One region of the Microcystis flos-aquae FACHB-1344 genome, then DNA from elsewhere that is predicted to be linked to it. Evidence: predicted binding sites of a transcription regulator. Region 1 holds the regulator's gene; each other region holds the start of a gene.
The links. The regulator HrcA, encoded in region 1, represses chaperone genes, less so after heat shock. The targets are predictions, from matches to a motif close to TTAGCACTCNNANNNTNNGAGTGCTAA.

Region 1 (3,287 bases):
GACTACGGATAATTTTATAGATTTCTCCCCCATAACTAAACTCAAAATCTACCCGCGCATAATCGCTGCCCGCATGAATCACATCATCACCAATCGAGACGCGACTTTCTCCCCAAATTGCCCAAGTAATTGCTTCGAGTAAAGAGGATTTTCCCGCACCATTGGCACCACAAATACAGGCAGTATGTAATCCGCGAAAATCTAGCACTGCCTCGCGATAACTGAGAAAATTTTTTAGGGTTAATTGTAGGGGAATCATAAGCTAGGGAGTGGGGAAGTGGGGAAGTGGGGAAGTGGGGAGGTGGGGAAGTGGGGAAGTGGGGAGGTGGGGAAGTGGGGAGAATACAGTACAAGGCATAATTAGCGGAAATTCGGTCACTCAGCCTCAGTAAAATATTAGTATCAAATAGATATTTAGCCATTAGTCATAGATAGTTTCACGCCCTAATGCTTCATCGGGTAATCCGGGGGTATCCTTGGGTTGACTTTCCAGAAATTTTAGCCAATCTTCTGCTTTTTCTTGGGAGGTCATCTCTTCAATTTTTGGCGAAGTTATCTGAGTTAGAAATTGGCTGAAGTTTAAGACTTCTTGTTGTTTTTCTAAAGGAAGTTTTCGCAAGTTTTCGATAACGGCTTGTTCAATATTCATCAAAATTCAGCTGGTCGATTAATCGGCGTACTAAAAAGCATCAATCTCTTCAATACCTGCCCTTTCCCCATCATATCACCCCCCCCGCTCTGGCACTGACCAAATCCCCCCACTTGGCTGGGATATTATTCCTACGCAAGTCCCTAACCGCTCAGGGTCCCCCGATTTGCTACTCTAAAGGAAAGATAACCGATTCTTAAAACCAAATCTATGAGCATTACCGAAATTAGCGTCCATGAACTCGCTCTCCGTTTAGCCGATCATGATCCTAATTTACAACTTATTGATGTGCGCGAACCAGAGGAAGTTGCCATGGCATCTGTAGCCAATTTTACCATTTTACCCTTGAGTCAATACCAAGAATGGTCGCCCACTATTGCCAGCCAATTCAACCCCCAAGCAGAAACCCTCGTTATCTGTCACCATGGCATGAGATCCCTGCAAATGTGCCAATGGCTACAAAGTCAGGGTTTTACTAATGTTAAGAATATTAACGGTGGCATCGATGCTTATTCCCTCCTCGTCGACCCTAATATTCCCCGTTACTAATTTTCATGGCCACCATCGGGAAAAGAGAGAGGCAAACTATCCCCTTTCTCACCATGGATTACTGATAACTGATAACTGATTAAGCGTTATACTGTCTAAAAAAATGTTATAAATCTTTATCTTAAGATTATTCCCCTATGTCCGCTAGAACCCATCTCAGCGATCGCTATCAACATATCTTAAAGGCGACAATCCAACATTATATCGCCACGGCCGAACCGGTTGGCTCGAAAACTCTACTCGATGAGTACAAGTTTACTGTTAGTTCCGCCACGATTCGCAATGCTCTGGGTAAACTGGAAAAAGAAGGTTTACTCTATCAACCCCACACTTCCTCCGGACGCATTCCCTCCGATTGGGGTTATCGTCTCTACGTCGATGAGTTGATGACTCCCGATGACCGTATCGGCGAAAAAATCGGCTATTATCTGCATCAAAATGCTAAATCTCCCGCTTGGAGTCTCGAAAGTCTGCTGCAACGGGCCACCCAACTTTTAGCCAGTTTAAGCGGTTATATCGCTATCGTTACTCTTCCCCACACCCTCACCAATACCCTGCGTCATCTGCAATTAATCCCTGTCTCAGCCAAGCAGATAATGTTAATTATTGTTACAGATAGTTTACAAACACGCTCGGTTATGATAGAAATTCCTGAGTCTATGGCAACGGACAAGAAGGATGGATTAGCAGAAGAATTACAAATCCTCTCTAATTTTCTCGGGGAAAAATTAAAAGGTTATTGCTTGGCAGATTTAATTAACCTCGATTGGCGGCAAATCGAGCGAGAATTTGCCCGTTATACCCATTTTCTCCAACAATTAAGCCAAGAAATCGGCGCTAGTCTCCAATCCACTGCCACCCCGGAGATTATCGTCCATGGTGTCGCTGAAGTCATTCGACAGCCAGAATTCGCCCAATGGCAACAAGTACAAATGTTACTGCATCTATTGGAAGCAGAACAGGATCGCCTTTTACCCCTGATTTTACAAAGACCAGAACCAGAAAAATCAGCTAAAAAAGTCAAAATCACTATTGGTTCCGAAAATCCTCTGGAATCCATGCGCCCTTGTACTCTTATCTCCGCTTTTTATAAACAGGGAGATACTCCCGTCGGTAGTGTTGGCATTATCGGACCGACGCGAATGTTATACGAAAATACTATTCCCCTGGTGGAATCCACCGCTAACTATCTCAGCGAGGCTATAAGTAAGTAGATATCCCCCGCAAAGGTTCGGGAATAGGAGAATCGACAGTAAACTCTAAAATTGTCTCACCATCCCCCAAATAGCCAGAATTGGCAAAACAGAGCAACATCCGCACCAGCGCCACCCACACCTCCGCATCGAACTCCCAATCCTGTCCCCGACGCGCTCCACAGGCGATCGATTTTAGCGCCCAAAAATAACTATTTCTCACCACTGAACCGCCTTTTTTGTAAACCGGCACATCCTCATGGTGAATATAAAGAATATCATCTTTAGCGATCGCTCTCATCGGTGGCTAGGAAGGTTGCGGGAATTTTCAGTTGACTGTCCTAGATAGGGGTCTGCTGAAAAAGTTTTTCGGTGGGGGTTGGGGGTTGGGGGTTGGGGGTTGGGGGTTGGGGTGTGGGGTGTAGGGTTTTACCGATTTTCAGGTGGTCAACTACCTAATTTTCAGGGAAAAAGTCCCTGAATTTTCCCCCCAATCACTCCAAGGGTCGGCACTTTTTGAGGGAAAAAAAGTCTAAAAACCTTGTTGGATAAGGTTTTTAGATTTATTCAGCAGACCCTAGATAATAACATCTTTAGCGATCGCTTGGGTCGCGCCAGAAAACCCACTATAACATTTTTCTTTCTTTCTCACAAATATGAAGTATAATGTCATCGATAGCTAAACCGCACAAAAAATGAAATCCTATCCAGTAGAGTTCCGTCAGAAAATCCTCGACTGTTATTATAACGAACCCATCTCTCAAAGACAATTAGCGAAAAGATTCTGCGTAACCCTAAGTTTCGTACAAAAGCTTTTGAAACAATATCGAGACACGGGAGATGTTCGACCAAAGACTTATCGATGTGGACGTCATTTAAAACTCACGCCAGAACAA
Region 2 (3,287 bases), on a different contig from region 1:
AAAATCCGATTAGAACGGATTTACCCGGGTCTCTGAGCAAACCCAGCAGCAGCACCGAACAGATTTGGTCTGAATATGTAGAACCAGTTTGGGATTCGGTGATGTCCTATCTGGCTAACGTCCCCGATTATATCGGTAGTTTCTTCTCTGGATACAAAAAACCTTTAATCGTTCTGGGGGCAATTTTAGCCAGTTTTGTCACCGTGAAAGTTACCCTAGCGGTTTTAGATGCGATCGATGATATTCCCCTCCTTGCTCCTATCCTACAATTAGTTGGGATCGTTTACACTGGTTGGTTTGTCTGGCGCTATCTGCTCAAAGATGAAAATCGTCGCGAGTTATTAGCCGAAATTGATGCACTAAAAGCGCAAGTTTTTGGCAGTCACAATAACACTTTATAGATAGAATCAAGCATAAAAAACAAAGGAGTTGAGTGTTTCCGCTCAACTCCTTTGTTTTTGCACAAGAGCTTATACTATAGCGTTTTTCAGTCTAGTGAGGTACAAAAGTTATGGGTTTTAGGCAAAAGGCAAGAGGCAAAAAGCAATAGGGAGAATAAATAATCAGTTTTTAATAACCAGATTTAATAGAGTTCTTGCATAATTAATTTTTGAGAGGGCAAAAATGAGAAAAATAAGCATAAATTGCCTAAAATCCCTAAATAGGGCCGGCTGAATAAATCTAAAAACCTTGTTGGATAAGACTTTTGGACTTTTTTCCCCTCAAAAAGTACCAGATATGGGAGTGATCAGGGGGAAATTCAGGGACTTTTTCCCTGAAAATTAGGTAATTGACCCCCTCAAAATCGGTAAAACCCCACACCCCACACCCCACACCCTACACCCTGCCCCTAGGAAAAACTTTTTGCCGCAAACCCTAAATAGGGCTGGCTGAATAAATGTGAAATGTAGGCATGGTAAGGGTTTTGTGGCTTTTCTTGCTCCCACAGGTGCAAGATTTTGAGAGAATCGTGCTTCAAAACCTTGCGTCTTCATCGGCCCGCGTCCTGTAGGGGCGAAGCATTCGGATAGAAAATCTACGGTTTCACCGATAGGTTATTGCCCGAATGCTTCGCCCCTACTTTTTCAGCCGACCCTAAATAGAGCATTTAATTGATTAATGCTCATTCTTAATTCTCCCGACGACTGACTCCTAACCCCACCAACAAACTTATTCAGCAAACCCTAGCTTAACACCATAGTTCGGAAACCCGTACCGATCGAGCAGTTGTCAGGGGGCCTTGTATTTCGGTAAATTAGCACTCGGAAGGTAAGAGTGCTAATCTGGAAAAGACACTTACCCAAATACAAAAGAAACGGAGGATATTCCATGGCTGCAGTCAGCATCAACGTAACTACTGTTAAACCCCTAGGCGATCGAGTTTTCGTTAAAGTTAGCCCCAGCGAAGAAAAAACCGCCGGTGGCATTTTCCTTCCCGACGCCGCGCAAGAAAAACCCCAAATCGGGGAAGTCGTGACCGTCGGCACTGGCAAACGCAACGATGACGGCAGCCGTACCCCTGTGGAAGTGGGTGTGGGTGACAAAGTTCTCTACTCCAAATATGCCGGAACCGATATCAAACTTGGTGGCGAAGAATACGTTCTCCTCTCCGAAAAAGACATTCTCGCCGTCGTTTCCTAATCATCTACCCTTGAAAACCCCTATTTTGCACGAATAACGATACATTATGGCTAAATCTATTATCTACAACGAAGATGCCCGTCGCGCCTTAGAAAAAGGCATGGATCTGCTGGCCGAAGCGGTGGCCGTCACCCTTGGCCCCAAAGGTCGTAACGTCGTCCTCGAAAAGAAATTTGGCGCGCCCCAAATCGTCAATGATGGCATCACCATCGCTAAAGAAATCGAACTGGAAGACCATATCGAGAACACTGGTGTGGCTTTAATTCGCCAAGCCGCCTCAAAAACCAACGATGTAGCGGGTGATGGTACTACTACCGCCACCGTTCTCGCTCACGCTATCGTTAAAGAAGGTTTACGCAACGTCGCCGCCGGTGCTAACCCGATTTCTCTGAAAAAAGGGATCGATAAAGCTGCCGATTTCCTCGTCAGTCAAATCGCCAAACACGCGAAACCCGTAGAAGATTCCAAAGCGATCGCACAAGTGGGCGCTATCTCTGCCGGTAACGATGATGAAGTCGGTCAAATGATCGCCTCGGCCATGGATAAAGTCGGTAAAGAAGGCGTAATTTCCCTAGAAGAAGGGAAATCGATGACCACCGAACTAGAAATCACCGAAGGGATGCGTTTTGACAAAGGTTATATCTCTCCCTACTTTGTCACCGACACCGAGCGCATGGAATGCGTTTTTGAGGATCCCGCTATTCTGATTACCGACAAAAAAATCGGTTTAGTACAGGATTTGGTTCCCATTCTCGAACAAGTGGCCCGTCAAGGCAAACCCCTAGTAATTATCGCCGAAGACATCGAAAAAGAAGCTTTGGCAACCCTAGTGGTTAACCGTCTGCGCGGTGTTCTTAACGTCACTGCGGTGAAAGCTCCTGGATTTGGCGATCGCAGAAAAGCGATGTTAGAAGATATCGCCGTCTTAACCGGTGGTCAAGTAATCAGCGAAGATGCGGGTTTAAAACTGGAAACCACTAAAATTGACAGCTTAGGTACGGCCCGCCGTATCACTATGAACAAAGATACCACCACCATCGTCGCCGAAGGCAACGACGTGGCAGTGAAAACCCGTTGTGAGCAAATTCGCCGTCAAATCGAGGAAACCGATTCTTCCTACGATAAAGAAAAACTGCAAGAACGTCTGGCTAAATTAGCCGGCGGTGTGGCAGTGATTAAAGTCGGTGCCGCTACCGAAACGGAAATGAAAGACCGCAAATTGCGCCTAGAAGACGCAATTAACGCCACTAAAGCAGCCGTAGAAGAAGGTATCGTCCCCGGGGGTGGTACTACTTTAGCTCACCTGGCTCCCCAATTGGAAACCTGGGCTAAAGAAACCCTCCAGCATGAAGAATTAACCGGTGCTTTAATCGTTTCTCGCGCCATTGCTGCCCCCTTAAAACGGATCGCTGAAAATGCCGGCCAAAACGGTGCAGTTATTGCCGAACGGGTGAAAGAAAAGCCCTTTAATGTCGGTTATAATGCCGCTACCGGTGAGTTCTCCGATATGTTTGAGGCGGGTATCGTTGACCCCGCGAAAGTGACTCGTTCTGCCCTACAAAATGCCGCTTCTATCGCCGGTATGGTTTTAACTACCGAGTGTATTGTGGTGGATAAACCGGAAAAAGAAAAATCCGCTCCTCCCG
Region 3 (3,287 bases), on a different contig from region 1:
CATGCCACCCATGCCGCCCATGCCACCCATGCCGCCCATGCCACCCATGCCGCCCATATCGGGGGCTGCGGCTTCTTTAACGGGTTTTTCGACCACGAGGGCTTCCGTAGTTAAGACCATACCGGCGATGGAAGCGGCGTTTTGAACGGCTGACCGCACCACTTTAGCCGGATCGATAATTCCGGCGGCGATTAAGTCTTCGTACTTGCCGGTGAGGACATTATAACCGACGCTAAAAGCGGTATCGCGCACACCTTCCACGATCACATCGCCTTCCACGCCGGCGTTGTTGGCTAACTGACGCAGGGGGGCTTCTAGGGCTTTAGCGACGATATCGGCGGCGACTTTTTCCTCATCGTTAGTCAAAGAAGCTTTGAAAGCCTTCACCTTAGAAGCCAGATGAATCAAGGTTGTACCACCGCCCGGGACGATACCTTCTTCCACGGCGGCTTTGGTGGCATTGAGGGCATCTTCGATGCGGAGTTTGCGATCCTTGAGTTCGGTTTCTGTGGCTGCCCCGACTTTAATCACGGCCACACCGCCGGCTAATTTAGCGATGCGTTCCTGTAATTTTTCCTGATCGAATTCAGAATCGGTTTCTTCTAACTGTTTTTTCAGTTGGGCGAGACGTTTCTGCACATCGGCCTTATTGCGGCTGTCCCCGGAGGCGACAATAATTGTATTGTCTTTCTCTAGGGTGATTTTTGCCGCTTGCCCTAGCAGATCGAGGCTAACCGTGTCAAGACTCAAGCCCACTTCTTCGGAAATCAGACGACCGCCGGTGAGGATGGCGATATCTTGTAAAACCGCTTTGCGACGTTCCCCAAAACTGGGGGCTTTGATAGCGACGACATTTAAGACACCCCGGGCCTTGTTGACCACTAGAGTGGCTAAGGCTTCGCCGTCCACATCTTCGGCGATAATTAATAGGGGACGACCTTGACGGGCAACGGCTTCGAGGACGGGGACTAATTCTGCGATCGCACTGATTTTTTTATCGGTAATCAGGATCAGGGGGTTGTCGTACTCGACGATCTGTCTTTCCTGATCGGTGATGAAATAGGGAGAGATATAACCGCGATCGATCTGCATCCCTTCCACTACTTCTAATTCGGTGGTTAGGGATTTCGATTCTTCCACGGTGATTACGCCATCGGTGGTGACTTTTTCCATGGCGGTGGCGATCATTTGTCCCACTTCTTCATCGTTGCCGGAAGAAACGGTGGCCACTTGAGCGATCGCATCTCCGGCGATCGGTTTAGCGACGGCGGCGATTTCTTCCACCAGATAGGCGATGGTTTTGTCTAGTCCGCGTCTTAAGGCGACGGGATTGGCCCCGGCGGTAACGTTTTTGAGACCTTCTTTAATTAAAGCCTGGGCGATGATGGTGGCGGTAGTGGTGCCATCTCCCGCTAAATCTTTGGTTTTTGCCGCTACTTCCTGAATTAATCTCGCCCCGGTGTTTTCGAGGGGATCGGACAATTCGATTTCTTTGGCGACGGTGATGCCGTCATTAACGATCTGGGGGGCGCCGTATTTCTTTTCTAACAAGACATTGCGTCCTTTCGGACCGAGGGTGATTTTTACCGCATCGGCCAAGGCGTTGACACCTCTTTCTAGGGCGCGACGGGATTCATCTTTAAAGGCAATGATTTTGGACATGGTATCGCTGTTGTGATAGGACTCCTTATAGTTAATTTAGCACTCTTAGGGCCTGAGTGCTAAGATGCGGCTGCGGTCATTGAGGAGATAACGATGTTGAGGAGATAACGATGTTATGTCCCTACGGCAGACTGAATTGAGTTAAAAAAATAAAAATTTATCAAGATTTATGAATAATTGCAGAAAATCAATGATAACTATTGTAGCATCTGGAAGCTAACCGAATTTTAGCCCATTTTCGCCTTTTTTTAGGAGAAGATAATCATGATTAATCCAAATCCTGCTATCGAACAAAAAATTAATCAATTTATTCTGGAAACCCAAAATAAATTTAGTCAGGATAAATCAGCTACCCTTGCTAGTTACCAAACAGAAGCCAAAACAATCACTCAAGAGACTAATAATTTAAGAGATGAACTTATTCAAAAACTAGGTGAATTAACTTTTTCAGACCCTTTACCTAGCAGAGAAGAATTAGAAAAACAAATAATAGCTCATACAGATCAGCTTGTGGAGACAATCAACCTTTTATCTACGGGCAAAAGTTCAGAAACTCCTCTTGATACTTTCAGCCAAGAAACTGATAGTTTAGTTACAACAATTACGACTCTATTCGATGCTAATGCTAACGTTCCAAACTTGCCAAAACTCAAGGAAAAACTAACTGCTTGGCAAACAAAAATTAAAGATACTTTGGTTAAATTTTCCACGACTGTGGAATTACAACAGAAAAATGAGTCTTTGATTGCTGAACTGAAGGATAACTTAGACAAATATAGTTCAATTCCTGAAGTAGATGAACCCTTTGAAAAGTTAGTCAAGGAATTTAAAGATAATTTTGCACAACTACAAGAAGCAAGTGTTTTATTTCAAACTTTAGACGATTTAATCAATGAAATTAAAGCTAGAGATGAGGTGATTAAACTAAATCAAAGAATTGATACTTTGCTGGGAAAAACTAAAGAACAAGTAGCGGGATTCCCTCCAGAATTAGACCGGGAAGTACAGGGAGAATTAGCCAAATTAATTATAATACTAGGGATAGCGCAGGTGGAACTCATCAACAGTTCCAAAGCTTGGGATATCATGCAAGTAAAGTCGGTGGTAGATGCTGGAGAAATTGCGATTAAATCTTTAACAGGTCAACCTAATATTATTTTGGCACAAAAATTACGCTATGCTGCCGAAACAGGATTAAGAAAAACCCAGATGGGTTTTTGGAATGGTCTAGCCGACTTCAGAGATAATCTTTTCCATTCTATCAAAATACCTACAAAAGTTTTAATTGGATTAGTGTTAGCTCTCCCTTTGAATTGGGGTATTATGAACTCCCCTCCAGTGAAGGATTTGCTTATGCCCTTACCTCCAATCTCAAATTCTAGTAACCAAAATACTGAGGACAAAGATGGAAATTTTAGACTCTTGATATTGATATTGATGACAGGGACTTTAGGGGGAGCAGTTAGTCTTCTAACTCGTTTGCAAGACTTTGATAATCCCAAAAATCAAAAATATGACGATGACTTCTTGCCATTGTCAATTGGTTTAACCAAACCCATTTTAGGGGGAAGTTTCGCTTTCTTTATTCTGCTAATTCTTAACTCTAGCATTTCTCCCTTACAAAT

Region 2: groES (co-chaperone GroES) is a predicted target of HrcA. The motif match lies at 1,256-1,282, and genes of this name have one in related genera.
Region 3: groL (chaperonin GroEL) is a predicted target of HrcA. The motif match lies at 1,699-1,725, and genes of this name have one in related genera.

What each region holds. Positions count from the first base shown of each region.
Region 1 is NZ_JACJSW010000141.1:18,113-21,399, reverse strand. It holds gene sbcC (exonuclease subunit SbcC) at 1-259, opposite strand, end outside; gene H6G48_RS12595 (hypothetical protein) at 422-649, opposite strand; gene H6G48_RS12590 (rhodanese-like domain-containing protein) at 860-1,198, shown strand; gene hrcA (heat-inducible transcriptional repressor HrcA) at 1,336-2,412, shown strand; gene H6G48_RS12580 (hypothetical protein) at 2,399-2,692, opposite strand; gene H6G48_RS12575 (helix-turn-helix domain-containing protein) at 3,087-3,287, shown strand, end outside.
Region 2 is NZ_JACJSW010000191.1:17,984-21,270, reverse strand. It holds gene H6G48_RS19365 (CAAD domain-containing protein) at 1-401, shown strand, start outside; gene groES (co-chaperone GroES) at 1,330-1,641, shown strand; gene groL (chaperonin GroEL) at 1,688-3,287, shown strand, end outside.
Region 3 is NZ_JACJSW010000016.1:3,750-7,036, forward strand. It holds gene groL (chaperonin GroEL) at 1-1,662, opposite strand, end outside; gene H6G48_RS00645 (sbcc family protein) at 1,927-3,287, shown strand, end outside.